3 regions of the Streptomyces sp. NBC_01267 genome follow, and region 1 is predicted to be linked to each of the others. Evidence: predicted binding sites of a transcription regulator. Region 1 holds the regulator's gene; each other region holds the start of a gene.
What was found. Region 1 encodes HrcA, which represses chaperone genes, less so after heat shock. Its sites were predicted from a motif close to TTNGCACTCNGNNNNNCNGAGTGCNAA; they were not measured.
Positions count from the first base shown of each region.

Region 2: the regulator HrcA is predicted to act here: its motif matches at 2,702-2,728, upstream of groES (co-chaperone GroES).
Region 3: the regulator HrcA is predicted to act here: its motif matches at 3,275-3,301, upstream of groL (chaperonin GroEL).

Region 1 is NZ_CP108455.1:2,374,699-2,384,153, reverse strand. Features, by position in the region: gene OG709_RS10965 (AMP-dependent synthetase/ligase) at 1-1,233, shown strand, start outside; gene OG709_RS10960 (SpoIIE family protein phosphatase) at 1,479-3,395, shown strand; gene hemW (radical SAM family heme chaperone HemW) at 3,496-4,728, shown strand; gene OG709_RS10950 (DUF3097 domain-containing protein) at 4,820-5,650, opposite strand; gene OG709_RS10945 (MBL fold metallo-hydrolase) at 5,661-6,392, opposite strand; gene hrcA (heat-inducible transcriptional repressor HrcA) at 6,551-7,561, shown strand; gene dnaJ (molecular chaperone DnaJ) at 7,562-8,695, shown strand; gene OG709_RS10930 (nitronate monooxygenase) at 8,799-9,455, shown strand, end outside.
Region 2 is NZ_CP108455.1:4,749,895-4,759,349, forward strand. Features, by position in the region: gene OG709_RS21930 (alpha/beta hydrolase) at 1-677, opposite strand, end outside; gene OG709_RS21935 (hypothetical protein) at 835-1,200, shown strand; gene OG709_RS21940 (class I SAM-dependent methyltransferase) at 1,184-2,428, opposite strand; gene OG709_RS21945 (hypothetical protein) at 2,425-2,661, opposite strand; gene groES (co-chaperone GroES) at 2,875-3,183, shown strand; gene groL (chaperonin GroEL) at 3,298-4,920, shown strand; gene OG709_RS21960 (hydroxyacid dehydrogenase) at 5,082-6,110, opposite strand; gene OG709_RS21965 (carbohydrate ABC transporter permease) at 6,164-7,021, opposite strand; gene OG709_RS21970 (carbohydrate ABC transporter permease) at 7,018-7,905, opposite strand; gene OG709_RS21975 (ABC transporter substrate-binding protein) at 7,911-9,230, opposite strand; gene OG709_RS21980 (substrate-binding domain-containing protein) at 9,425-9,455, opposite strand, start outside.
Region 3 is NZ_CP108455.1:3,466,999-3,476,453, reverse strand. Features, by position in the region: gene OG709_RS15930 (glucosyl-3-phosphoglycerate synthase) at 1-562, opposite strand, end outside; SAM riboswitch class I at 718-845, shown strand; gene thrC (threonine synthase) at 861-2,174, shown strand; gene OG709_RS15920 (MoaD/ThiS family protein) at 2,273-2,548, shown strand; gene OG709_RS15915 (cold-shock protein) at 2,929-3,132, shown strand; gene groL (chaperonin GroEL) at 3,424-5,049, shown strand; gene OG709_RS15905 (LamG-like jellyroll fold domain-containing protein) at 5,182-7,248, opposite strand; gene OG709_RS15900 (VOC family protein) at 7,616-7,972, shown strand; gene OG709_RS15895 (excinuclease ABC subunit UvrA) at 8,157-9,455, shown strand, end outside.

The sequences.
Region 1 (9,455 bases):
CCGCACGACAACTGGTCGTACATGGCCAAGGCCACGGTGGGGACCGGCCTGATCACCAAGGACGACGTCCAGTACCTCTGGCTGCCGCTCGCTCACGTCTTCGGCAAGGTGCTGACCTCCGGGCAGATCGAGGTCGGCCATGTGACCGCCGTCGACGGCCGGGTGGACAAGATCATCGAGAACCTTCCGGTGGTGCAGCCGACCTACATGGCCGCGGTCCCGCGGATATTCGAGAAGGTCTACAACGGGGTCGCCGCCAAGGCACGGGCCGGTGGCCCCGCAAAGTACAAGATCTTCCAGTGGGCCGCCGAGGTGGCGCGCGAGTACGCGAAGGTCACCCAGGACAACTACCGGCACACCGGCACCACCTCGGCGCCGTTCGCGCTCACGGCCAAGCACAAGGTCGCCGACGCACTCGTGTACTCCAAGATCCGCGAGGCGTTCGGCGGCCGGCTGCGCGCCTGTGTCTCGGGTTCGGCCGCGCTCGCTCCCGACATAGGGCTCTTCTTCGCCGGCGCCGGTATCCACATCCTGGAGGGGTACGGCCTCACGGAGTCCAGCGCCGCCTCCTTCGTCAACCCGGGCGAGGCCTACCGCACCGGCACGGTCGGCAAGCCGCTGCCCGGCACCGAGGTACGGATCGCCGACGACGGCGAGATCATGCTCCGCGGCCCCGGCATCATGGCGGGCTACCACCGGCTGCCCGAGAAGACCGCCGAGGTGCTGGAGTCCGACGGCTGGTTCCACACCGGCGACATCGGCGAGCTGTCGTCCGACGGCTATCTGCGGATCACCGACCGCAAGAAGGACCTGATCAAGACGTCGGGCGGCAAGTACATCGCACCGGCCGAGGTCGAGGGACAGTTCAAGGCCGTCTGCCCGTTCGTCTCCAACATCCTGGTGCACGGCGCGGACCGGAACTTCTGTACGGCCCTGATCTCGCTCGACGAGCCGACCATCATGGGCTGGGCGCAGGAGAACGGCCTCGGCGGCCGGACGTACGCCGAGGTGGTGGCCACCAAGCAGGTCGAGTCGCTGATCGGCGGCTATGTGAAGGAGCTCAACGAAGGGCTCCAGCGCTGGCAGACCGTCAAGAAGTTCCGGCTGCTGCCGCGCGATCTGGACATCGAGCACGGTGAGCTGACGCCCAGCCTCAAACTGAAGAGGCCGGTCGTCGAGCGGGAGTACAAGGCGCTCATCGACGACATGTACGCGGGGGCGCGCGAGGCGTAGACGCGGGCTCGCGGGGCTCCTGGGGCGGACGGGCCGGTCCGGGCCCCGCTCACGCCCTGCGCCCGGTGCGCTCCGGCGCGCGCGGGCGCACCCGTGCCACCCCGCTGACCTGTGTGTTTGGCATCCGGCGTCACCCAGTTCAGTGACTCGGCGCATATGGGCGGGCTCAGTCTGTCACTCTGGCGGTGCCGTAAGCGGCACAACGTCAGATCTGGTCAGGGAGCCGCACTGTGGTGTCCATTCCCGTGCAGAGGGAGACAGCGGTCCGCTCCGCACGCCCTCCCGGACCACCACCGGTCGCCGCACCGTCCGTGGTGGTCCGCACCAGCCTGCCCGGCAACCAACTGGCCGCGTCCGCCGCGCGCCGGTTCGTGCGTGCCGCGCTCGCCGACTGGACCGCGCTCGGGCTGCCGACCGCCACCGGGTTCACCGACCAGCTCGCCGACGACGCGGTGCTCATCGTCAGCGAACTCGTCACCAACGCCGTGGTGCACGCGGGTACCACGGTCGACCTGCTCGTCCGCCTGGAGGAGGCGCTCGCCGACGAGCCGCCCGCGCTGGTCGTCGAGATCTCCGACCACCACCCCGCGCGCGCGGTGCGCAACGAACCGGAGGCGCAGCAGGACCCCGGCATCCCCGAGTACGGACGCGGACTGCGGCTCGTCTCGGCCCTGGCCGAGAGCTGGGGCATCACGTACCACACCGGCCGCAAGACCGTCTGGACCAGGCTGCCGGTCGGCGACGGTGACCCGCACCCGGCCCCCGGCAGTGACCAGCGGCTCCAGTGGGGCCTGCGGGCCGCCGAGATCCTGGCTCCCGCGCCCCGGCGTGCGCCGGGGGACGACCGGGAGTGGAGCAGCGGGGGCGCGCTGTCGTTCCTCGCCGAGGCCTCGGAACTGCTCGCCGGACAGTTCGACGAGGACATGATCGCCGCGCTCGCCGGGCAGCTCCTGGTGCCCAGGCTCGGCGACTGGTGCGCCGTCTGGCTGGACCCGGAGGCGGGCGGCCCGGGGCGCAGGCCGCGGCTCTCCCGGGTCTGGCACACCAAGGAGAACCGGATCGACGAACTGCGGGCCGCGCTGGAGAGGGAACCCCCGAAGCTGCCGGAGTCCGCCCGCGGTGCGGGCGTGCCCGTGCCGTGGCCGGGTCTGAACGAGCCCCCCGGGGCCACCGGTGGCGCCGGAGCCGCCGGGACGGACGGGGTGGCGCTCGGCTACCGGCTGCTCGCGGCCGGCCGGCCGCTGGGCACCCTGCTGCTCGGCCGGACCGGACTCCAGCGCGCCTCCGAGGAGGTGAGCGGCCTGGTCGAGGACTTCGCGCGACGGGTCGCCCTGGCGATCGCCGCCGCCCGCCAGTACACCCGGCAGGCCACCATCAGCCGGGTGCTCCAGCGCGGACTGCTGCCCAGCAGCGTCGCGGAGATCCCCGGTGTCGACAGCGCCCTGGTCTACGAGCCGCGCGGCGAGGGCGTCGTCGGCGGCGACTTCTACGATGTCTTCCCCGGCGACGCCGCAGGGGGCCGCTGGTGCTTCGCCCTCGGCGACGTCCAGGGCAGCGGCCCCGAGGCGGCGGTCGTCACCGGCCTCGCCAGACCCTGGCTGCGGCTGCTCGCCCGGGAGGGCTACCAGGTCTCCGGTGTGCTCGACCGGCTCAACAAACTGCTCCTCGACGACGCGATGGAGACGGCCGAGGCGGCGGCCCGGATGGTCGCGGTGGCCGGTGGCCAGGACATGCCCGAGGACCCCCAGTCCCGCTTCCTCTCGCTGCTCTACGGCGAACTGGTGCCGCTCGCCGGAGGCGGCGTGCGCTGCACCCTCTCCAGCGCCGGCCACCCGCTGCCGCTGCTGCTGCGCCCGGACGGCACGGTACGGCCGGCGGCGGCCCCGCAGATGCTGCTCGGCGTGATCGAGGGGGTCGCGTACGAGAGCGAGACGTTCGACCTGCTGCCCGGCGACACCCTGCTCTGTGTCACCGACGGCGTCACCGAGCGGCGGGCGGGTCCGCGCATGTTCGATGACGGTGACGGACTGGCGACCGAGCTGGCGGACTGCACGGGACTGACCGCGCAGGGGGTCGCCGAGCGGATCAAGCACGCGGTGTACGCATTCGGCATCGAGCCCCTCGACGACGACCTGGCGCTGCTGGTGCTGCGGGCGGAGTGACGCGGGTAGAAGCCGTGTTCCGGAAGTCCCGTCTGCCCCGCGGCGTCCGGTACGCACCTGCGTGGGCCGGGCGGCCCGCGAGCCGAGTGACAATGGGGACATGCCTTCCGTACTGCCCGATGGTGAACCCGTGCCCGAAGACGGGGCGCTGCCCGGTCATGCCCTGGAGGGCGCGGGTGACCGGCCGCTCGGCTTCTACCTGCATGTGCCCTACTGCGCGACGCGCTGCGGGTACTGCGACTTCAACACCTACACCGCCACCGAACTGCGCGGCTCGGGCGGCGTGCTGGCCTCCCGGGACAACTACGCGTCGACCCTCACCGAAGAGGTCCGGCTGGCCCGGAAGGTGCTCGGCGACGACCCGCGGCCGGTCAGCACGGTCTTCGTCGGCGGCGGTACGCCGACCCTGCTCGACGCCGCCGACCTGGTACGGATGCTCGCCGCCGTCCGGGACGAGTTCGGCCTCGCCGAGAACGCCGAGATCACCACCGAGGCGAATCCGGAGTCCGTCGGCCCCGAGTACCTGGCGACCCTGCGGGCCGGGGGCTTCAACCGGATCTCGTTCGGGATGCAGAGCGCCCGGCAGCACGTACTGAAGATCCTCGACCGCACGCACACCCCCGGACGGCCCGAGGCGTGCGTCGCGGAAGCACGGGCCGCGGGCTTCGACCACGTCAACCTCGACCTGATCTACGGCACACCGGGGGAGTCCGACGACGACTGGCGGGCCTCGCTGGACGCGGCCGTCGGCGCGGGCCCCGACCACGTCTCCGCGTACGCGCTGATCGTCGAGGAGGGCACCCAGCTGGCCCGCCGGATCCGGCGCGGCGAGGTCCCGATGACGGACGACGACGAACACGCCGACCGCTATCTGATCGCCGATTCCGTGCTCTCCGACGCGGGCTTCTCCTGGTACGAGGTGTCCAACTGGGCCACCACCGAAGCGGGCCGCTGCCTGCACAACGAGCTGTACTGGCGCGGCGCGGACTGGTGGGGCGCAGGCCCCGGCGCGCACAGCCATGTGGGCGGCGTGCGCTGGTGGAACGTGAAGCACCCCGGCGCGTACGCGGCAGCCCTGGCGTCCGGGAAGTCTCCGGGCGCGGGCCGCGAGATCCTGCCCGCCGAGGACCGCCGGGTGGAGCGCATCCTGCTGGAACTGCGCCTGCGCGAGGGCTGCCCGCTGTCCGTCCTGGCCCCGGCGGGCCTGGCGGCCTCCCGGCGCGCACTGGCGGACGGACTGCTGGAGGCGGAGGCGTACGGGGCGGGACGCGCGGTACTCACCCTGCGGGGGCGGCTGCTGGCGGACGCGGTGGTCCGGGACCTGGTCGACTGAGGCCTGGTCGCCCTGCGCGCGGGCCGCCCGTGTCCGGGCGGAGTCCTGTGCGCGGGCCGTCCGTACGGGGGCTCCGCCCGGACCCCGCTCCTCAAACGCCGGAGGGGCTGGAATCAGCTGTGACGAAGTCGATCAGCTCCTCCACCCGCCCCAGCAGCTCCGGCTCCAGATCCCGGTAGGACCGCACGCAGGAGAGAATCCGCTGCCAGGCCGCCCCGGTGTTCTCCGGCCACCCCAGCGCCCGGCAGACCCCCGTCTTCCAGTCCTGTCCGCGCGGCACCCGCGGCCACCCCGGGATCCCCACCGACGACGGCTTCACCGCCTCCCAGACGTCGATGTACGGGTGCCCCACGACCAGCGCGTGGTCGCCGGTGACCTCCGCGGCGATCCGGGACTCCTTGGAGCCGGGCACCAGGTGGTCGACCAGCACACCCAGCCGCGCGTCCGCCGCGGGGCCGAACTCCGCCACGATCGAGGGGAGATCGTCGATGCCCTCCAGGTACTCGACGACGACCCCTTCGATCCGCAGGTCGTCACCCCACACCCGCTCCACCAGCTCGGCGTCGTGCCGCCCCTCCACATAGATCCGCCCGGCCCGCGCGACCCGGGCGCGGGCCCCGGGGACCGCCACCGACCCGGAGGCCGTACGCAACGGGCGCACCGGAGCCGCGGTGGGGCGCACCAGGGTGACCGGGCGGCCCTCCAGCAGGAAACCGCGCGGCCCCATCGGGAACACCCGGTGCTTGCCGAACCGGTCCTCCAGCGTGACCGTCGGCCCCTCGGCCGTCTTCTCGCACCGGATCACCGCACCGCAGAACCCGGTGGCGATCTCCTCGACCACCAGATCGGGCTCGGCCGCGACCTCGCGGGCGGGCGTCTGCTTCTTCCACGGCGGCGTGAGGTCCGGGCTGTAGCTGCGCATTCCGCAGACGCTACGACACCCCGGAGCGCGCTGCCAGCACATCCCGCTGGGCGCGGACGAAGGCCGCGTCGACCACGGCCCCGTGCCCCGGTACGTACCGCGCGTCCTCGCCGCCCAGCGCCAGCAGCCGGTCCAGCGCCGCGGGCCACTGCGCCGGGAAGGCGTCCGGGCCCGCCTGCGGCTCGCCCGACTCCTCGACCAGATCGCCGCAGAAGACGACGCCGGGGCTGCCGGGGACGTACAGGGCCAGGTCGTGCCCGGTGTGGCCGGGGCCGCAGTCGGCCAGGACGACCTGCCGTCCGCCCAGGTCCAGCGTCAGTTCGCCGGAGACCATGTGGTGCGGGGCGACCAGATGGGCCACCGCCTCCGCGGCCTGGGACGCCGGGACCCCGTGGCGTACCGCGTCGTGCCGCAGCACCTCGGCCCCACGGGAGTTGCGGGCCAGCAGACCGTCCAGGCCCGCCGCTCCGTAGACCTGGACCCCGGCGAAGGCCGCCGTCCCCAGCACATGGTCGAAGTGCGGGTGGCTCAGTGCGATGTGCGTCACTCTCCGGCCGCCGAGAAGCGCCTCGGCGGCGATGCGGATCTCCCGGCCCTCGCGGAGCGTCGAGCCGGTGTCGTACAGCAGCGCGGCGTCCGTCCCGGCCACCAGTCCGACCGTCGCGTCCCAGCCGGGGAGACGGCGCCGGCCGACATCCGCCGCCAGGTGTTCCCAGCCGGAGTCTTCCCAAGGGGCGTCCATGCGGCGACGCTATCCCGGACGGCAGGTACCGGCGCGACGGCGTGACGGGCTGCCCTTGCCAGCGGTGAACCTCTCCGCCGTACACTGGGTGGTCATTGGCACTCGAACGCACAGAGTGCCAAGAAGGCTCCGAGATCGACAGCTGGAGGTGTGCGCGGGTGCTCAGCGAACGCAGACTCGAAGTGTTGCGCGCCATCGTCCAGGACTATGTGGGCACCGAGGAGCCCGTCGGCTCCAAGGCGCTCACCGAGCGGCACCGGCTCGGCGTCTCGCCGGCCACGGTCCGCAACGACATGGCGGCCCTGGAGGACGAGGGCTTCATCGCCCAGCCCCACACGAGCGCGGGGCGCATCCCGACGGACAAGGGCTACCGGCTGTTCGTCGACAAGCTCGCGGGCGTCAAACCCCTGTCGTCGCCCGAGCGGCGCGCCATCCAGAACTTCATGGACGGCGCCGTCGACCTCGACGACGTGGTGGGCCGGACGGTGCGGCTGCTCGCGCAGCTGACCCGGCAGGTGGCCGTGGTGCAGTACCCCTCGCTGACCCGCTCCACGGTCCGGCATGTGGAACTGCTCTCACTCGCGCCCGCCCGGCTGATGCTCGTGCTGATCACGGACACCGGACGGGTCGAGCAGCGCATGATCGACTGTCCGGCGCCTTTCGGTGAGACGTCGCTGGCGGATCTCCGGGCCCGGCTCAACGCCCGGGTCGTGGGACGCCGCTTCGCGGACGTACCACAATTGGTGCAGGACCTTCCCGAGTCCTTCGAGCAGGAGGACCGGGGTACGGTTTCCACGGTGCTCGCGACCCTGCTCGAAACCCTGGTCGAGGAGACCGAGGAGCGGTTGATGATCGGCGGTACCGCCAATCTGACCCGTTTCGGACATGACTTCCCACTGACCATCAGGCCGGTGCTGGAAGCACTCGAGGAGCAGGTCGTGCTCCTCAAACTGCTCGGGGAGGACTCGGGCATGACCGTACGCATCGGGCATGAGAATGCCCACGAGGGCCTGACGTCCACCTCGGTCGTCGCCGTCGGCTACGGTTCGGGCGACGAGGCAGTCGCCAAACTCGGCGTGGTCGGACCGACCCGCATGGACTACCCCGGAACGATGGGAGCGGTACGCGCAGTGGCACGTTACGTCGGACAGATCCTGGCGGAGTCGTAAGTGGCCACGGACTACTACGCCATTCTCGGCGTGCGCCGCGACGCTTCCCAGGACGAGATCAAGAAGGCATTCCGCAGGCTGGCGCGTGAGCTCCACCCGGATGTCAATCCCGATCCCAAGACGCAGGAACGCTTCAAGGAGATCAACGCCGCCTACGAGGTGTTGTCGGACCCGCAGAAGAAGCAGGTCTACGACCTCGGCGGCGACCCGCTCTCGCAGGCGGGCGGCGGAGCCGGCGGCTTCGGCCAGGGCGGCTTCGGCAACTTCTCGGACATCATGGACGCGTTCTTCGGTACGGCGTCCCAGCGCGGGCCGAGGTCGCGTACGCGGCGCGGCCAGGACGCGATGATCCGGCTGGAGATCGACCTCAACGAGTCGGCCTTCGGTACGACGAAGGACATCCAGGTCGACACCGCCGTCGTCTGTACGACGTGCAGCGGCGAGGGCGCGGCCCCCGGCACCTCGGCCCAGACCTGTGACATGTGCCGCGGACGCGGTGAGGTCTCGCAGGTCACCCGGTCCTTCCTGGGCCAGGTCATGACCTCGCGGCCCTGCCCGCAGTGTCAGGGCTTCGGTACGGTCGTGCCGACCCCGTGCCCCGAGTGCGCGGGCGACGGGCGCATCCGCTCCCGCCGCACGCTCACCGTCAAGATCCCGGCCGGTGTCGACAACGGCACCCGGATCCAGCTCGCGGGCGAGGGCGAGGTCGGCCCCGGCGGCGGCCCCGCCGGTGACCTGTACGTCGAGATCCACGAGCTGCCGCACGCGGTCTTCCAGCGGCGCGGCGACGATCTGCACTGCACGGTGACCGTCCCCATGACGGCAGCCGCGCTCGGCACGAAGGTGCCGCTGGAGACCCTGGACGCGCTGGAGGAGGTCGACATCCGGCCGGGCACGCAGTCCGGCCAGTCGATCCCGATGCACCAGCGCGGCATCACGCATCTGCGGGGCGGTGGTCGCGGCGACCTGATCGTGCACGTCGAGGTGCTGACCCCGTCGAAACTCGACGCGGAGCAGGAGCGGCTGCTGCGCGAATTCGCGAAGCTGCGCGGCGAGGAACGGCCCACCGGCCAGTTCCAGCCGGGTCAGCAGGGGCTGTTCTCGCGGCTGAAGGACGCGTTCAACGGGCGGTAGCCGTCGGGCTGTCCTTGTGGCCGGGGATTCCGGGAGTTGCCCCGGGAGAATCCGGGCCGCGCGTGATTTCGGCGCCGTACGGAGGACGTGACACCATGCGGTCATGTCCTCCGTACTCGCCGATCTCTGCCGATATCCGATCGTGCAGGCCCCCATGGCGGGCGGTGCTTCAGGCCCGCAGCTCGCCGCCGCCGTATCCGAGGCCGGCGGTCTCGGTTTCCTCGCCGCCGGGTACAAGACCGCGGACGGCATGTACGAGGAGATCAAGCAGCTGCGGGGGCTGACCTCCCTGCCGTTCGGCGTGAACCTCTTCATGCCGCAGCCGGAGAACGCCGACCCGGCCGCCGTCGAGGTCTACAGCCATCAGCTCGCGGGCGAGTCCACCTGGTACGAGACGCCGCTCGGCGACGTCCAGGGCAGTGCGGACGACGGGTACGAGGCCAAGCTCGCGATCCTCGTCGACGACCCGGTCCCGGTCGTCTCGTTCACCTTCGGCTGCCCCTCCCGTGACGTGCTGGACGCCTTCGACCGGGCGGGCACCTTCACGGTCGTCACCGTCACCACGGCCGAGGAGGCCCAGACCGCCCAGTGGTGCGGCGCCGACGCGGTCTGTGTGCAGGGCATCGAGGCGGGCGGCCACCAGAGCACCCACCGCGACGACCCGCAGACGGACGGCACCGGGATCGGCCTGCTGTCGCTCATCACCCAGGTACGCGAGACCGTCCAGCTGCCGGTCGTCGCCACGGGTGGACTCATGCGC
Region 2 (9,455 bases), 2.4 Mb from region 1:
CGCAGGTGGGGGAGGAGCGGGCCGGACTTCTGCTCGCACCGCGTCGCGAAGTTCCGGGTGGCGTCCATCCAGGCCTTGGCCTCGGCCGGGGTGTCCGGGGTGGAGTCGACGGCGTTCAGCGCGTCGGTCTCCCGGTCGGTGAGGCAGTGCACGGGGGCGCTGTTGCCGACCCCGCGCGGATCGAAACTCACCAGGTCGTAACGGGTGTTGAGCTTCGCGAAGGTGGGGCCGAAGGCGGGCAGCGCGTCGACCCCGGAGCCGCCGGGGCCGCCGAAGTTGTAGACCAGCGAGCCGAGGCGCTTGCCGGGGCCGGTGGCGCGGTGCCGGATCAGGGCCAGCGGGACGGTCCTGCCGCCGGGGGCGGCGTAGTCGAGCGGGACGTCCAGGGTGGCGCAGGTCCACCCGGCGCCGGGCGCCTTGCCGCCGCCCTGGTCCACGGAGGGTGCGGGGCAGGCGGCCCAGACCGGCCGCTGGTGCGGCTTCGCCGGGGTGGTGGCGGCTGCCGTGCCGCCGAGCAGCAGGGACGTGGCGGTCGCGCAGCCCACCGCGCAGCCCACCGCGCGGACCACGGCCCGGCGGAGCGGCCGGGCGTACGGCTCGCGGTACGGCCTGCGGGGCGACGAGCGATGGGGCTTACGGGACGTCACATTACGCGGCGTCACATCATGAGGCGTCATGTCGATCATCTTCGGGTGACCGTGCCCGTCGCGCCTCGCGCACGGGCCGTACGGGGGACCCCCGGGCACCCCCGTGAGTTGTCCACAGGCCTACGGCTCCGGACGCACCTGCGCGTAACCTGGAATCGGACACGTACTCCAGGGGGAGGGGTCGCAAGTGCAGTGGTTCTGGTGGGTATTCGCCTTCTTCATGGTGGGCGGTTTCGGCTGGATCGCCGACGCCGGCCGCACCGCGCTGCGCACACGCCACGAGCGCAGGATGGAACGGCTGGAGACGGCCGAGCGGGAACGACGGGAGATCGAGGCCGCGCACAGACCGCCCGAGCCGGTCTGCGGCTGCACGCACCATCTCGCCAAGCACGACCGGCAGGGCAAGTGCCACGAGACCGTCGAGATACCGACGGCCTGGGACGAGAACAAGAAGCCGGTGGGTTTCGAGCCCGGCGTCTGCAACTGCCAGCAGTACGTGGGACCGCAGCCGCTCTCCCAGGTCTACGCGGACGAGCTCACCGACCTGGCGTGACCGCCGTCGCGGGCCGCCCGACGAGCATGGTGGGTGCGCCCGCGACCCGGGTGAGGAAGACCGTCGCCGCGTTCGGCCCCTGTGGCTTCACCTTGCGGCGCACCTCTTCCGGCTCGACCGCCGAACCGCGCTTCTTGACGGTCAGGTTGCCCACCTCCCGCTCGCGCAGCAGGGCCTTCAGCTTCTTCAGACCGAAGGGGAGGGCGTCGGTGATCTCGTAGGCGGTCGCGTACGGCGTGGGGCGCAGCTCGTCCGCCGTGATGTACGCGATCGTCTCGTCGATCAGCCCGCCGTCCAGCTCCTCGGCGGCCTCGGCGACCAGATGGGCGCGGATGACGGCGCCGTCCGGCTCGTACAGGTACCGGCCGAACGGCCGGACCGGCGGGTCGGGCAGACCGCGGCCGGTGAGGACCGCGCCGGAGGGGAGCAGGGTGGCGCGGCGCAGCCCCGGTCGCGTACCGAACCAGAGCACCGCCTCCTTGACGTCCCCGCCGTCCGAGATCCACTCCGCCTCGGCGTCCGCGGGGATCATCTCGTGCGGGATGCCGGGGGCGATCTTGATGGCTCCGGTACCGCCGCGTACCGCCTCGGTCGCCCAGGACAGCGGTGGTGAGTACGCCTCGGGGTTGAAGATCCGGCCCCGCCCGCCACGGCGTGCGGGGTCGACGAAGACTGCGCCGTGCGAGGCGGTGTCGGACGGGGCGGTGCCGGACGGAGCGGCGTTGGACGGCGCGCTGTACGGGGCCGTGTCGATCTCCTGCACGTCCGCGCAGCGCACCTCGATCAGGTCGCTGAGGCCGAGGGCGACGGCGTTGGCCCCGGCCACGGCCGCCGTCAGCGGATCGCGGTCGACCGCCAGTACGGAGATCCCGGCGCGGGCGAGCGCGATCGCGTCCCCGCCGATGCCGCAGCAGAGGTCGGCGACGCTGCGTACATCCAGCTCGGCCAGGCGGCGGGCGCGGTGTTCGGCGACGGAGCGGCGGGTGGACTGCTCGACACCGTTGGGCGTGAAGAACATCCGGTACGCGTCCTCGGCCCCGAACTTCGCCACCGCCCGCTGCCGCAGCCGGGCCTGGGCCAGCGCGGCCGTGACCAGTTCGGCCGGGTACGCGCGGCGCAGCCGGGTGGCGACGGCCAGTTCCTGCGCGGGGTCGTAGTCCCGCAGGGATGCCAGCAGGGCGGGGCCCTCGTCGGTGAGCAGCGCGGAGAAGGAGTCGAGGTCGGTCACCGGTCCATTGTGGGCCTTGACCGGTAGAGCGAGTCGAGGGCGATGCTCATGGGGAAGGGGACGGCGAGCCGCCGCACCACCTGGCTGTGGAAGCCGGTCTGCGGCGACCTCATGACGAGCGCTCCGTCGATGAGCTCGAACCGCGGTGCCGACGGAGGAATCCGGTCCGGATCGTCCACCGTCCAACCGCCGGGCGGTGGAGGGAACCAGTCGGGGAGCGGTTCCGCGGTCATGGCGGCAACGGTGGCGGCGCTCGGACATCGACGGGCCGAATTGGCACTCCGCTTGACCGAGTGCTAACCGCCGTCCTAGTCTCAGTTCTGGCACTCCCCACGGGAGAGTGCCAAATATGGCGACGGGCCGGTCCGGCACCCGCGACGACGGATCCATCCGGTCGCCACCCAAACAGTTCACCCCGTGAGATCTCCGAAGGGGGAGACCGGATCGTGTCGACAACCAGCTCCAAGGTTGCCATTAAGCCGCTTGAGGACCGCATCGTGGTCCAGCCGCTCGACGCCGAGCAGACCACGGCCTCCGGCCTGGTCATTCCGGACACCGCCAAGGAGAAGCCCCAGGAGGGCGTCGTCCTGGCCGTGGGTCCGGGCCGCTTCGAGAACGGCGAGCGTCTTCCGCTCGACGTCAAGACCGGCGATGTCGTGCTGTACAGCAAGTACGGCGGCACCGAGGTGAAGTACAGCGGCGAGGAGTACCTCGTCCTCTCGGCTCGCGACGTTCTCGCGATCGTCGAGAAGTAATTCACCGACGTTTTTCTTGATCTGCGCCCCTGGCCCCCCACATCTGCTGTGTTCGCACACCGAGTGACGGGCACCAGGGGCGCAGTTCTTTTTTGAGAGGACTGAATCAGCTCCATGGCGAAGATCCTGAAGTTCGACGAGGACGCCCGTCGCGCCCTTGAGCGCGGCGTCAACAAGCTTGCCGACACGGTCAAGGTGACGATCGGCCCCAAGGGCCGCAACGTCGTCATCGACAAGAAGTTCGGCGCGCCCACCATCACCAACGACGGTGTCACGATCGCCCGCGAGGTCGAGCTCGACGACCCGTACGAGAACCTCGGCGCGCAGCTGGTGAAGGAGGTGGCGACCAAGACCAACGACATCGCGGGTGACGGCACCACCACCGCCACCGTGCTGGCCCAGGCGCTCGTCCGCGAGGGCCTGCGGAACGTCGCCGCCGGCGCTTCCCCCGCCTCGCTGAAGAAGGGCATCGACGCCGCGGTCAAGGCTGTGTCCGAGGAGCTCCTCGCGACCGCCCGTCCGATCGAGGACAAGTCCGACATCGCTGCCGTCGCCGCGCTCTCCGCGCAGGACAAGCAGGTCGGCGAGCTCATCGCCGAGGCGATGGACAAGGTCGGCAAGGACGGTGTCATCACCGTCGAGGAGTCCAACACCTTCGGTCTGGAGCTGGACTTCACCGAGGGCATGGCCTTCGACAAGGGCTACCTCTCGCCGTACATGGTGACCGACCAGGAGCGTATGGAGGCCGTCCTCGACGACCCGTACATCCTGATCCACCAGGGCAAGATCGGTTCGATCCAGGACCTGCTGCCGCTGCTGGAGAAGGTCATCCAGGCCGGTGGCTCCAAGCCGCTGCTGATCATCGCTGAGGACGTCGAGGGCGAGGCCCTGTCGACCCTGGTGGTCAACAAGATCCGTGGCACGTTCAACGCCGTCGCGGTCAAGGCCCCCGGCTTCGGCGACCGCCGCAAGGCGATGCTCGGCGACATGGCCACCCTCACCGGTGCCACGGTCATCGCCGAGGAGGTCGGCCTCAAGCTCGACCAGGCCGGTCTGGACGTGCTGGGCTCCGCCCGCCGCGTGACGATCACCAAGGACGACACCGTCATCGTCGACGGCGGTGGCAAGTCCGACGAGGTCGCCGGGCGCGTCAACCAGATCAAGGCCGAGATCGAGTCCACGGACTCCGACTGGGACCGCGAGAAGCTCCAGGAGCGCCTCGCGAAGCTGGCCGGCGGCGTGTGCGTGATCAAGGTCGGCGCCGCCACCGAGGTGGAGCTGAAGGAGAAGAAGCACCGTCTGGAGGACGCCATCTCCGCGACCCGCGCCGCGGTCGAGGAGGGCATCGTCTCCGGTGGTGGCTCCGCTCTGGTGCACGCCGTCAAGGTGCTCGAGGGCAACCTCGGCAAGACCGGCGACGAGGCCACCGGTGTCGCGGTCGTCCGCCGCGCCGCTGTCGAGCCGCTGCGCTGGATCGCCGAGAACGCCGGTCTTGAGGGCTACGTCATCACCGCGAAGGTTGCCGAGCTCGACAAGGGCCAGGGCTTCAACGCCGCGTCCGGCGAGTACGGCGACCTGGTGAAGGCCGGCGTCATCGACCCGGTCAAGGTCACCCGTTCCGCGCTGGAGAACGCCGCGTCCATCGCTTCGCTGCTGCTCACGACCGAGACCCTGGTCGTCGAGAAGCCGGCGGAGGAGGAGCCCGAGGTGGGCCACGGCCACGGCCACTCGCACTGAGGCTGAATCACCGCACGGCTGAGGCCCGGCACCCCTGCGAAGGGGTGCCGGGCCTCAGTGCTTTCCGCTTCCGGGCCGTTCGTACGGGTCCGGTTCCCGGATACCCGGCGCTCCCAGGTTGTCCGGGCACCGGGGTTGCCCAGGGCCTGTTTCCCGGCCGGTTACGCGGAGTGGTTCAGGTCCGACGGAAGCACCGGGTCCGCGAACTCCTGCCCGGACGCGTACCGTTCGAGCTCGTCCAGCGCCTGGTCCGCCATCCGGTACAGCTCCCCGCCGAGCGATCCCGCGACATGCGGCGTCAGCAGTACGTTCGGCAGGTCGTAGAGAGGCGATCCCGCGTACGGGGTCTCGGGATCCGTCACATCGAGCACGGCGTGCAGCCGCCCGCCCGCCAGCTCGGGCAGCAGCGCCGCCTCGTCGATCAGCGAGCCCCGCGCGGTGTTGATCAGCGTCGCCCCGTCCGGCATGGCCGCCAGCTGACGGGCGCCGATCATGTGCCGGGTGGCGGGGAGCTGCGGCGCGTGCACCGACACGATGTCGCTGCGGGTGCACAGTTCGTCCAGCGGGACCGCTTCCACTCCGAGCACGGCGGCCCCGGCCGCGTCGACGAACGGGTCGTACAGCAGGACCCGCAGGTCGAAGGGGCGCAGCAGCTCGATCACCCGGCGTCCGATGCGGGACGCGCCGATGATGCCGACGGTGCGGCGGTAGTTGCCCGCGCCTTCGAGTGCGTCCCGCCAGTCCTGGTCGCCGCGCATCGCGCGGTACCGGTGCGCGGACTGGAGCACCTGCTTGTTGGCGAAGAGGATCGCGGCGAGCGTGTACTCGGCGACGGGCAGGGCGTTGGCCGCGGCGGCCGAGGCGACGGTGATGCCGCGCTCCCAGCAGGCCTCGGTGATGTGGTGCTTGACCGAGCCCGCCGCGTGGACGACGGCCCGCAGCCTGGGCGCCGCGTCCAGGACCTGAGGGGTGAGCGGGGTCGCTCCCCAGCAGGTGAAGAGGACTTCGGCCTCGGCGAGGGCGGCGGCGACCTCGGGGGTGGGGTCGGCGAGGTCGTGGGCGACCAGTCGGCTGTCCGTACGGGCCAGGGCGGTGAGCCGGACGTGGTGGCGCTCGGTGAGCAGGCGCTCGGCGATGCCGGGAGCCATGGCGAGCAGGACGCCCGGCCGATTGTCAGTGGCGTGGTGCATGGTGGTCCCAGTGCTCCTTCTCGGGTGCTCCGGCGGGGGTCAAGAGGCGGGGGTCACTTGACACTTCCGGCTGTCAGGCCGGCCTTCCAGTGCCGCTGGAGGGAGACGAAGGCGACGATCAGGGGGATGACGGCGAGCAGGGACCCGGTGACGACGAGCGGATAGAAGCTCGGCTCGCCGTGGGTGTTGGTGTTCCAGGAGTACAGACCGAGGCTCAGCGGGAAGAGGTTCCGGTCCGAGAGCATCACCAGGGGGAGGAAGAAGTTGTTCCAGATCGCGGTGAACTGGAAGAGGAAGACGGTCACGAACCCCGGCATGACCATGGGAAGACCGATCGACCAGAAGGTGCGCAGCTCGCCCGCCCCGTCGATACGGGCGGCCTCCAGCGCCTCGTTCGGGATGTAACCGGCGCTGAAGACCCGGGCGAGATAGACGCCGAAGGGGTTGACCAGCACCGGGATCAGCACCGACCAGTAGGTGTTGACGATCCCGATCTTGCTGGCGAGCAGGTACATCGGCAGCGCGAGCGCGGTGGTGGGCACCAGCACGCCCAGCAGGACGAGGCCGAAGAGCTTCTCCTTGCCGCGGAATTCGTACTTGTCGAAGGCGTACCCGGCGGCGACACAGATCAGCGAGCAGACGACAGCGCCGACGCCCGCGTACAGCAGGCTGTTGCCGTACCAGCGGAAGTAGACGCCGTCCCCGTAGGAGGCCAGGTCGGACAGGTTCTGGCCGAGGTTGAAGCCCTTGAAGGAGAAGGCGTTCCCGGCGAGCAGGCCGCCGGTGTCCTTGGTGGAGGCGGTGACCAGCCAGATGAGGGGGAAGAGCATGTAGACGACGGCCAGGACGAGTGCGCCGTTGACCGCGGTCTTCGAGAGCCAGCGGTTCCTGTGCGCGGGGCGGGGGCTCATGCGTTCTTCCCCTTGCGGCCGGTGAAGCGGGTGACGAGGAACGACAGCAGCGCGGCGGCGAGCGCGAGGAGTACGGAGGCGGAGGCCGCGAGCCCGTAGTCGTTGCGGGAGAAGGCCGCGGTGTACGCGTACATGTTCGGTGTCCAGGTGGAGGAGACGGCTGACCCGGAGCCGCTGTTGAGGATCAGCGGCTCGGTGAACAGCTGGAGCGATCCGATGACGGTGAACAGCGCGACCATCACGACGGAGGCGCGGATCAGCGGGAGTTTGATGCTGAGGGCGGTGCGCCAGCCACCGGCGCCGTCCACCGTGGCCGCTTCGAGCACGGACCGGTCGATGGCCTGCAGCGCGGCGTAGAAGATCACCATGTTGTAGCCGAGCCACTCCCACAGCGCGATGTTGACGATGGAGGGGAGAGCACCCGAAGAGGAGAAGAAGTTGAATCCGATGCCGCCGGAGTGCATCGCGGAGACCACCGGGCTCAGTCCGGGTGTGTAGAGGTACACCCAGATCAGTGCGGCGATGATGCCGGGCACGGCGTGCGGCAGGAAGAGCGCCAGCTGGAAGAAGCGCTTGGCACGGGCCAGCGCGGAGTCCAGCAGCAGCGCCAGTGCGAGGGCCCCGCAGACCATCAGGGGGATGTAGATGACGCAGTATCCGAGGAGTACGCCGAAGCCCTCGCGGAAGGCCCGGTCACCCAGCGCCGCCGCGTAGTTGTCGAGACCGGAGAAGACGGACTCGGTGCCGCCGAACCCCAGTCCCGACTGCTTCTCGGTGAAGAGGCTGAGCCAGACCGCGTATCCGATCGGCACCAGCATCACAGCGGTGAACAGGACGTAGAAGGGGGTCAGCAGTATTGCGGCGGCGCGGGTGCGGGCCTTCATTCCGATCAGCCCTCGACCTTCAGGCCGCGCTTCTTCAGTTCCTTGACGGTCGCGTCATGGCCTGCCTTGACCGCGTCGGGGATCGTGGTGCCACCACTGGCCACCTTGCCGAACTCGTCCTTGATCGCGGTGTTCGTGGTGCCGGTCGCCGGGCCCCAGGTCCAGCCCTGCTTGATCGAGGCAGCCGCGGTGCCGAACAGCTGGTAGATGTCCTGGCCGCCGTAGAACGAGGCGTCGAAGGACTCCTTCGCGACGGGCAGCAGCTCCGTGGCGGCCGGGTAGGCGCTCGAAGTACCCGAGGAGATACGGGCCTTGACGCCCTCCTTGGTGGTCGACATCCACTTGGCGAACTCGACCGCGGCATCGACGTGCTTGCTGCCCTTGGTCACGGCCCAGGTGGAGCCGCCGAGCATGCCGCTGGCGGGCTTACCGTCCCAGGACGGCATCGGGGCGACGGCCCACTTGCCGCTCTGCTCGGGCAGCGTCGCCTTCATGACGCCCGCTCCCCAGGCGGCGCCGAGGTAGCCGATGGTGCCGCCGCTCTTCAGGGAATTGGTCCACTCCGGGCTGAACGACGCCTGCGAGCGGATCAGGTCGTCCTTGACCAGGCCCTGCCAGTAGTCGGAGACCTTGGTGGTGGCGGGATCGGTGGTGTTGATCTTCCAGGTGTCACCGTCGGCCTTGAACCACTGGGCCCCGGCCTGCCAGACCATGGCCTGGAAGGTGGTCGGGTCGTCCGGGAAGAAGGTGCCGATCCGGGCCTTCTTGTCGGCCTTCTTGATCTTCTCGGCGGCCTTGCGGAAGTCGTCCCAGGTCTTGGGGACTTCGACGCCGTACTTGGTGAAGAGGTCCTTGCGGTAGTAGAACGCCTGCGGCGACGCGTCGAAGGGGACGGCCCAGTTCTTGCCGCCGAGGGTGGTCTGCTCCACGGCCTGCGGCAGGAACTTCTTCTTGACGTCGTCGGTCATGTACGAGCTGATGTCCTGGAGCGCGCCCTGGCTGACGTACTCCGGCAGCTGCGGGTACTCGATGGAGACCAGGTCGGGGGCGTTGCCCGCCTTGACCGCGTTGGAGATCTTGGCGTAGCCGCCCGCGTTGCCGGACGGGATCTCCTCGAACTTCACGTGGATGTTCTTGTGCGAGGCGTTGAACGCGTCCACGGTCTCCTTGGAGCCCTTGGTCCAGCCCCAGTAGGTGATGTTCGCGGGCTTGCCGTCCGTGGCCTTCGCGGTGTCGTCGCCGCTGCCGCCGCAAGCCGTGAGGACGGCCAGGGCGGTGGCGGCGCCGGCTATGGAAAGGGACGTTCTGCTCCAACTGCGGCTCACAGCGAGACTCCTGAGCTAGCGGCGACATTGACGTTGGCCGTGATCCTTGGCCTCTCAATGACCGAAGTCAAGAGCGAAAGATTGAATGATCGAAAAAAGATCAGAGCGTTATCGGAATCCAGGGTCCGCCGGACGCGCTCCGGGGGCCTGCTACGGGCCGCCCACCAGCCTGCTACGGGCCGCCCGTCGGCCCCCTACGGGAGCGCGCCGGCCCCGCAGGAAGCC
Region 3 (9,455 bases), 1.1 Mb from region 1:
CGGCCAGCAGGGGCCAGTGCAGGTTGAGCAGCGGCCGGGCCACCAGCTCGGTCACCCGCCCGCCCTGGCCCGGCTCCTCGCCGAGCGGCCGGTCGTACATGGCCTTCACGAACTGCACATCGGGGTCGGTCAGCAGCGGCCCGACGATCCCCGAGACGAAGTCCGCCGAGAAGTCCCTGAGGTCGGCGTCGACGAAGCAGACGATGTCGCCGCCGGTCACCAGCAGTGAGCGCCACAGCACCTCGCCCTTGCCGGGGACGGCCGGAATGCGCGGCAGGATCTCGTCCCGGTGCACCACCCGTGCGCCCGCCGCGGCGGCCTCCTCGGCCGTGCGGTCGGTGGAACCGGAGTCGATGACGACCAGCTCGTCGACCAGCGGCACGGCCTCCATCAGCTCGCGCCGGATGGTCCTGACGATCGCGCCGACCGTCGCCTCCTCGTTGAGCGCGGGGAGCACGACACTCACTCCGACGCCCCGTTTGGCGGCGGTCAGCCGGTCCAGCGGGCGATCGGCCGCCGACCAGGAACGCCTGGTCAGCCAGCGGTCCACCTCATCCAGCACGGCGCGTCTCCTTGACTGTGAGCCATCTCGCGGTTCGGACGACTATCTCAACCGTCCTTGCCTTCGGTTACAGTCTTGAACAACGCGAATGACCGTCGCATGCCGGGGGTCAGCTCGCTGACAAACACCCGGGCCTCGTGGCCCGGAGTCATAAGCGCTCATCCAGAGGGACTGAGGGAACGGCCCGTTGAAGTCCCGGCAACCCTCCTGCCGACCGCGAGGTCATGGTGGGGAAGGTGCCAATTCCGTCTTGCGGCGAAGTACGTCGCGAGGAAGATGAGGAGAGGACCTCGCCAGCATGACTGTGCCGACTGTCGCAAGCACCACCTCCGAGAACGCCGGGACCGCTTCGGACACCGTGGATCTCGGACCCGCCGCCGCTCTTTCCTGCCGCGAGTGCGGAGAGCGTTTCCCGCTGGGCCCCCTGTTCGCCTGCGCGTCCTGTTTCGGGCCGCTCGAAGTGGCGTACGACCTGCCGAGCGGCTCCCCCGACGAGCTGAAGAAGCGCATCGAGGCCGGGCCGAACAACATCTGGCGCTACGCCCCGCTGCTGCCCGTCCCCGCCGACGTGGCCTCGCACCCCAGCCTCAACCCCGGCTTCACCAAGCTCGTCAAGGCCGACAACCTGGCCCGCGAGCTGGGCATCACCGGTGGCCTGCACATCAAGGACGACTCGGGCAATCCGACGCACTCCTTCAAGGACCGCGTCGTCGCCATCGCCGTCGAGGCCGCCCGCGCCTTCGGCTTCACCACGCTCTCCTGCTCGTCGACCGGCAACCTGGCCGGTGCGGTGGGCGCCGCCGCCGCCCGCGCCGGCTTCCGCTCCTGCGTGTTCATCCCGCACGACCTGGAGCAGGGCAAGGTCGTCATGGCCGCGGTGTACGGCGGTGAGCTGGTCGGCATCGAGGGCAACTACGACGACGTCAACCGCTTCTGCTCCGAGCTGATCGGTGACCCGATCGGCGAGGGCTGGGGCTTCGTCAACGTCAACCTCCGCCCGTACTACGGCGAGGGCTCCAAGACCCTGGCGTACGAGATCTGCGAGCAGCTCGGCTGGCAGCTGCCGGACCAGATCGTCATCCCGATCGCCTCGGGATCGCAGCTCACGAAGATCGACAAGGGGCTCCAGGAGCTGATCAAGCTCGGTCTGGTCGAGGACAAGCCGTACCGGATCTTCGGGGCGCAGGCGGAGGGCTGCTCGCCGGTCTCCACCGCGTTCAAGGCCGGACAGGACGTCGTACGGCCGCAGAAGCCGAACACCATCGCCAAGTCCCTGGCCATCGGGAACCCGGCGGACGGGCCGTACGTCCTGGACATCGCCCGGCGTACCGGCGGCGCGGTCGAGGACGTCGACGACGAGCAGATCGTCGACGCGATCAAGCTGCTGGCCCGGACCGAGGGCATCTTCGCGGAGACCGCGGGCGGGGTGACGGTCGGGGTGACGAAGAAGCTGCTCGAAGCCGGGCTGCTCGACCCGGCGCTCAGCACCGTCGTGCTCAACACCGGCGACGGCCTCAAGACGCTGGACGCGGTCGCGCCGACGTCCGGCCCCACCGCGACGATCCGTCCGACCCTGGACGCGTTCCGCGAGGCCGGACTGGCGAAGAGCTGAGGTCTGCGGCCCCCGGCCGCCCCTCCCGCCCCTCCCGCCGGTCCCGCCGGTCCCGTCCGTCCCGCACCCCGCCACCCGACTCCTGGAAGGCAACCCGCATGAGCGTCAAGGTCCGCATCCCCACCATCCTCCGTACGTACACCGGCGGCCAGGCCGAGGTCGCCGCCGACGGCGGCACCCTCTCCGAGGTCATCGCCGACCTGGAGAAGAACCACACGGGCATCGCGGCCCGCGTCCTGGACGACCAGGGCAAGCTGCGCCGCTTCGTGAACGTGTACGTGAACGACGACGACGTCCGCTTCGAGCAGGGCCTGGAGACGGCCACGCCGGACGGCGCGGGCATCTCGATCATCCCGGCCGTCGCCGGCGGCTGAGCAAGCCCCCACCGTCTTCCTGTTGCCCCCTCCGCGAACGAAGCGGAGGGGGCAATTCCGTAGGGTTGAACGGGGTAGAGTTGGGGCAGCCCCCTTGATCGTCCGTGCCGCGCGCATATGAGAACGCGACAAGCTGTGGGCAAAGTGTTGGATCCCTTTGCGTCGTAAGTGCCCTTTGCCTGGCCTGACTTGCCCGAGGATCCCCGGAAATCCGCCCAATGGGGCGTTCGGCCATGCACAGAATTCTCGTCCGATTGACCTGTTGCAGAGGGCAGTTGGGCAGATACATTCAGCCGCGGTCGACGCGCTCCGGCGCAAGGTCTGACCCGGGTCCCGCGGAGTGCGGGCCTCTGCAAGGGCCAGTTATAGGGGAGTTAGGCATGGCTCAGGGCACCGTCAAGTGGTTCAACGCGGAGAAGGGGTACGGCTTCATCGCGGTCGACGGTGGTGCGGATGTTTTCGTCCACTACAGCGCGATTCAGATGGACGGCTACCGCACCCTTGAAGAGGGTCAGCGAGTTGAGTTCGAGATCTCGCAGGGCCAGAAGGGTCCGCAGGCGGACATGGTCAAACTCGCCGTCTGATCCAAGGCGCGATCGGCCACCGACGCACTCACGCCGAGAGGCCCGTACCCCACAGCGGGGTACGGGCCTCTCGTGCGTCCGCGCGCGTCCACGGATCCTTGAAGGCGCTTGCACTCAAGGGGGTCGAGTGCTAATCATTGCGTTAGCACTCTCCCAGTGAGAGTGACAGAAAGACCGGGTTGGCGAGGCCCGCAGGCCAGGTGGGGCAAGGAACCACCAGGCACGCAGGCCGTCCGTCGCGGGCGCCGCCAGGTCTGACGCATCCACCCCTGTCCGGGAGGACCACTTCACATGGCCAAGATCATCGCGTTCGACGAGGAGGCACGGCGCGGTCTCGAGCGCGGGATGAACCAGCTCGCCGACGCCGTCAAGGTCACCCTCGGCCCCAAGGGCCGTAACGTCGTCCTCGAGAAGAAGTGGGGCGCCCCCACGATCACCAACGATGGTGTTTCCATCGCCAAGGAGATCGAGCTCGAGGACCCGTACGAGAAGATCGGCGCCGAGCTGGTCAAGGAAGTCGCCAAGAAGACGGACGACGTCGCCGGTGACGGTACGACCACCGCGACCGTCCTCGCCCAGGCGCTGGTCCGTGAGGGCCTCCGTAACGTCGCCGCCGGTGCCAACCCGATGGCCCTCAAGCGTGGCATCGAGAAGGCCGTCGAGGCCGTCTCCGCCGCTCTGCTGGAGCAGGCCAAGGACGTGGAGACCAAGGAGCAGATCGCTTCGACCGCCTCCATCTCCGCCGCTGACACCCAGATCGGCGAGCTCATCGCCGAGGCGATGGACAAGGTCGGCAAGGAAGGCGTCATCACCGTCGAGGAGTCGCAGACCTTCGGTCTTGAGCTTGAGCTCACCGAGGGCATGCGCTTCGACAAGGGCTACATCTCGGCGTACTTCGCCACCGACATGGAGCGGATGGAGGCGTCGCTCGACGACCCCTACATCCTGATCGTCAACTCCAAGATCGGCAACGTGAAGGACCTGCTCCCCCTTCTCGAGAAGGTCATGCAGTCCGGCAAGCCGCTGCTGATCATCGCGGAGGACGTCGAGGGCGAGGCCCTGTCCACGCTGGTCGTGAACAAGATCCGTGGCACCTTCAAGTCCGTTGCCGTCAAGGCCCCGGGCTTCGGCGACCGCCGCAAGGCCATGCTCGGTGACATCGCCATCCTCACGGGCGGCACGGTCATCTCCGAGGAGGTCGGCCTCAAGCTGGAGAACGCCGGGCTGGACCTGCTCGGCCGCGCCCGCAAGGTCGTCATCACCAAGGACGAGACCACGATCGTCGACGGCTCCGGTGAGAGCGACCAGGTCCAGGGTCGCGTCAACCAGATCCGCGCCGAGATCGAGAACTCCGACTCGGACTACGACCGCGAGAAGCTCCAGGAGCGCCTCGCGAAGCTGGCCGGCGGCGTGGCCGTCATCAAGGCCGGTGCCGCGACCGAGGTCGAGCTCAAGGAGCGCAAGCACCGCATCGAGGACGCCGTTCGCAACGCGAAGGCGGCCGTCGAGGAGGGCATCGTCGCCGGTGGTGGCGTGGCCCTGCTCCAGGCTTCCGCGGTGTTCGAGAAGCTTGAGCTCGAAGGTGACGAGGCGACCGGCGCCAACGCCGTGAAGCTCGCGCTGGAGGCCCCGCTGAAGCAGATCGCCGTCAACGGTGGTCTCGAAGGCGGAGTCATCGTCGAGAAGGTGCGCAACCTCCCGATCGGTCACGGCCTGAACGCCGCGACCGGCGAGTACGTCGACATGATCGCCGAGGGCATCATCGACCCGGCGAAGGTCACGCGCTCCGCGCTGCAGAACGCCGCGTCGATCGCCGCGCTGTTCCTCACCACCGAGGCCGTCATCGCCGACAAGCCGGAGAAGGCCGCCCCCGGCGGCGCTCCGGGCGGCATGCCGGGCGGTGACATGGACTTCTGAGCCCCGGCTCAGTAGCTCCATCGCTGTACGAACCGAGGGCGGTACCCCTGTTTTCACAGGGGTACCGCCCTCGGGCGTTTCCGCCGGACCTCACCCAGGCGTGTGTGCATCTCACCGAGGAGTGCACACGGCCTAGGCGTTCATGAACTCGCCCGGTTCGAGGGCCCGGCCGGTGATGCGGACATCGCCGATGGTGCCGTGGAAGACCTGGTCGAGCGCACCGTCCCACTGGTAACCGCCGAGCAGGAACGGCATGTTGAGGGTGGTCAGGCCGACGGCGGCGCCGGCGGGGTTGCGGCCCTCTTCGCAGCCGTTGACGTAGAGCTTGCTGGTCCGCCCGTCGTTGGCGACGGCGACGTGCCACCACTGCTCCTTCTGCAGCAGGTGGCTCCAGGCGGTCGTCGGCCCGTTCCGGTTGAGCGGGTAGGCGTTCCACTGCAGCTCGATGCCGGTGGACAGGCTGAGGGCGAGGACGGGCTCCTCCGCGGTGGCGGAGGGGCCGTTCTTGCCCGCCCGGCCCGCGCTGCCCACGCGGCTGAGCATCGACGACCAGCCGTTGCGGTCCCCGTCCCAGTCGGCGGGCACCTTGAAGAACACCTCGAAGGTGTAGCCGTGCGCGAACGTCTCACGGTTGACCGGTGCCTTGTCGACCGTCTGCAGGTACACCCCGCTGGCCGGCTTGCCCCCGCCCGCGAAGACCAGACCGGCGTGGCCGGGCTGGTCCGGGTGGTGGTCACCGGTCCAGGTGAGCGCGTGTGCCGGGGTGCCGGGCACGGTGCACAGGACGAGGTCGTTGCCCTTGCCCGTCTGGTCCTTGACGACCGTGCCGGGGGCGACATCGCGTCCGGCGGCGCCGCCCTCGTCGAACCGCCAGTAGGCGAGCGTGCCGGGCAGCAGCATCCGCCGGGCCGGCCGGGCCTTGCGGGGCGGTACGGGCGCGAACCCGGCGAAGCGCTGGTCGAAGTCGATCTCCATCGAGAAGTAGTCGACCTTCGAGGTCAGTTCGATCTCCTTCGCGGCGAGGGCGTTCAGCTCGTTCTTCGCCGCCAGCTCGCGGACCCACGGGGAGAAGGTGGCGACGTCGATCGTGCCGCGGTTGAGGTCGAAGCGGTACGAGCGGATCATGCCGGAGCCGCCGTAGTACCGGTCCTGGTAGTTGGTGATGTGCAGGTGCACGTCGTTGCCCGCGCTGTTCTTCAGGACCGTGCTGCCGGGCGGCCAGTAGTGCCCGTTGAGGGTCAGGAAGATCTGGTCGTTGTCCTTGATCAGCCGGTCCCACAACTGGTGCCCGTAGTCGGACAGTTCGGCCTCGCCGCCGTCGTCGGCGCCGACGATCTCGTGGGTGGTCACGATCACCGGCAGCGTCGGATCGGCCGCGATGACCGCGTTGGCCCACGCGAAGCCCTTGTCCGACAGGCGCCAGTCCAGCGACAGGAGCATCCACTTGCGGCTGCCCGCCCTGAAGATGTGGGCGGTGTTGTACCCGTCGGGGCTGGAGGAGTGGTAGCCGGGTGTCTTCCTGGCCCGCTTCGGGCTGAAGGTGTCCAGGTACGGGGTGGCGCCCCGCTGGTCGTCGTCGTGGACGTCGTGGTTGCCGGCCAGCACGCTGTAGGAGGCGCCCGCCCGGTCCAGCATGTCGAACACCTTCGTCACCGCGGCGTACTCCTCGGGGAGACCGTTCTGGGTCACGTCGCCGAGGTGGGCCAGGAACACGATGTTCTCGTCGTGGCCGTTCGCGCGGCCCTTCGGGTCGAGGACGTACCGGAACGACGCCTCCATCGGCGCCGGGTGGATGCGGTCCTGATCGAACATGTACTGCGTGTCGGGCATCACGACGACGGTGAACCGCGGATCGTCCGGGTCCGGGCTCCACTTGCCGCGCGGTGAGTGAGCCGTCGTGGTCACGTCGTACGGGTCCTCGTGCTTGCCGCTCGGGCCGGACGCGTACGCGGGCGCCGAACCCAGCAGCCCCGCAGTGGTCGCACCGGCGCCGAGCACACCGGCCCGGTGCAGGAAGGTGCGACGGCTGGACGCGGCGACGCCGTTCCCGTCGAGGTCCGCGGTGCGCGGGCACGCGCACCCGGACCGGTGCTCGCCGGGCCCGTTGTGCCCAGTCCCCGCATCCCGGTCCGCCTCCAGGGCCGCCACAGGTATCGGTCCGGCGCCACCGGCGTTGCCGCCTGCGGGAGAACTGTGCATTTCCGCTCCTATGCTGAATATTCGAACGGCTCACCCTAGGGATCACTCCACGACCGCAGAATTGCGCGCCGGGTACCGGATGCCGAACGCTCTCCCAACACCACCTCTGGCCCCGGGCACGGCCCGGCGGACCCGCCACCGGGCTGCACCTCCTGGACATCGGAGCCGAAGAGCCCGCCCGGCCGTTCCTGGCCACAGCTGAACGCCCGGTGTGACCGACGGATGCGCATGGGCCCCGTCCCCGCCCGAGTCGCTCCGGGATCCGCCCGCGCCCTGACCGGTCAGGAATGGAGAAGCGGAACCCGCGCCCCGCCCGTAGCTTGAAATGCAGGGGAAACGACCGCCCAAGACTTCAGGAGTGACGACCATGACCAGCTCTTCCACTCAGGGGATCAAGACCGTCCTGCACCCCGTGTCCGACCTGGCGAAGGCCAAAGCGGTGTACGCCGCCCTGCTCGGCGTGGAGCCGGTGGCCGACGCGGAGTACTACGTCGGCTTCGAGGCCGGGGGCCAGCACATCGGGCTGGTGCCGGGCGGTGCGGCGCAGGGCATGACCGGGCCGGTGGCCTACTGGCACGTGCCGGACATCGAGGCGAAGCTCGCCGAGGTGACCGCCGCGGGGGGCACCGTGAAGGAGGCCGCGCACGATGTCGGCGGGGGCCGCCTGGTGGCCACCTTCACCGACCCCGACGGCAATGTTCTCGGAGTGCTCGAGGACCGGTAGGGTCCGATCCCGCTGCGGTGCCCGGCGTCGTCGTGCGACACCGGGCACCGGCTCACGACCGGAGCCACCGACACAGACGTAGATGCAGACGCAGACGCCGACGCAGACGTAGATGCAGACCGCGAAGCCGACGTAGACGCAGACCGCGAAGCCGCCCGCGTACACAGATGGAGACACCACGAGCATGGCCACCAGGAAGAACGCGCGGGCGTCTGCGCCGCACGATGCCGACAGCCACGACATGATCCGCGTGCACGGCGCGCGCGTGAACAACCTGAAGGACGTCAGCGTCGAGCTCCCGAAGCGCCGGCTGACGGTGTTCACCGGTGTTTCCGGCTCCGGCAAGAGCTCGCTGGTGTTCGGCACCATCGCCGCCGAGTCGCAGCGGCTGATCAACGAGACGTACAGCACCTTCGTCCAGGGCTTCATGCCGACGCTGGCCCGCCCCGAGGTCGACGTGCTCGACGGGCTGACGACGGCGATCATCGTCGATCAGGAGCGGATGGGCAGCGACCCCCGTTCCACGGTCGGCACCGCCACCGATGCCAACGCCATGCTGCGCATCCTCTTCAGCCGCCTCGGGAAGCCGCACATCGGCTCGCCCCAGGCGTTCTCCTTCAACGTCGCCTCGATCTCCGGGGCGGGCGCGGTCACCATGGAGCGCGGCGGCCGTACGACGAAGGAGCGGCGGAGCTTCAGCGTCCTCGGCGGCATGTGCCCGCGCTGCGAGGGCCGGGGCACGGTCAACGACATCGACCTCACCCAGCTGTACGACGAGACCAAGTCGCTCAACGAGGGCGCGCTCACCATCCCCGGCTACAGCATGGACGGCTGGTACGGCCGGATCTTCGGCGGCTGCGGCTTCTTCTCCCCGGACAAGCCGATCAAGAAGTTCACCAAGCGGGAACTCGCCGACCTGCTCTACAAGGAGCCGACCAAGATCAAGGTCGACGGCGTCAACCTGACCTACGAAGGCCTGATCCCGAAGATCCAGAAGTCGATGCTGTCCAAGGACATCGACGCGCTCCAGCCGCACATCCGCGCCTTCGTGGAGCGGGCGATCACCTTCGACACCTGCCCCGAGTGCGACGGCACCCGGCTCAGCGCGGAGGCCAGGTCGTCGAAGCTCAACAAGATCAACATCGCGGACGCCTGCGCGATGCAGATCAGCGACCTGGCCGCATGGGCCCGGGGCCTCGACGAGCCCTCGGTGGCGCCCCTGGTCACCGCGTTGCGGGACACCCTCGACTCGTTCGTGGAGATCGGGCTGGGCTACCTCTCGCTCGACCGCCCGGCGGGCACGCTCTCCGGCGGCGAGGCGCAGCGCACCAAGATGATCCGCCACCTCGGTTCGTCGCTGACCGACGTGACGTACGTCTTCGACGAGCCGACGATCGGACTTCATCCGCACGACATCGAGCGGATGAACGAACTGCTGCTGCAACTGCGGGACAAGGGCAACACGGTGCTCGTCGTGGAGCAC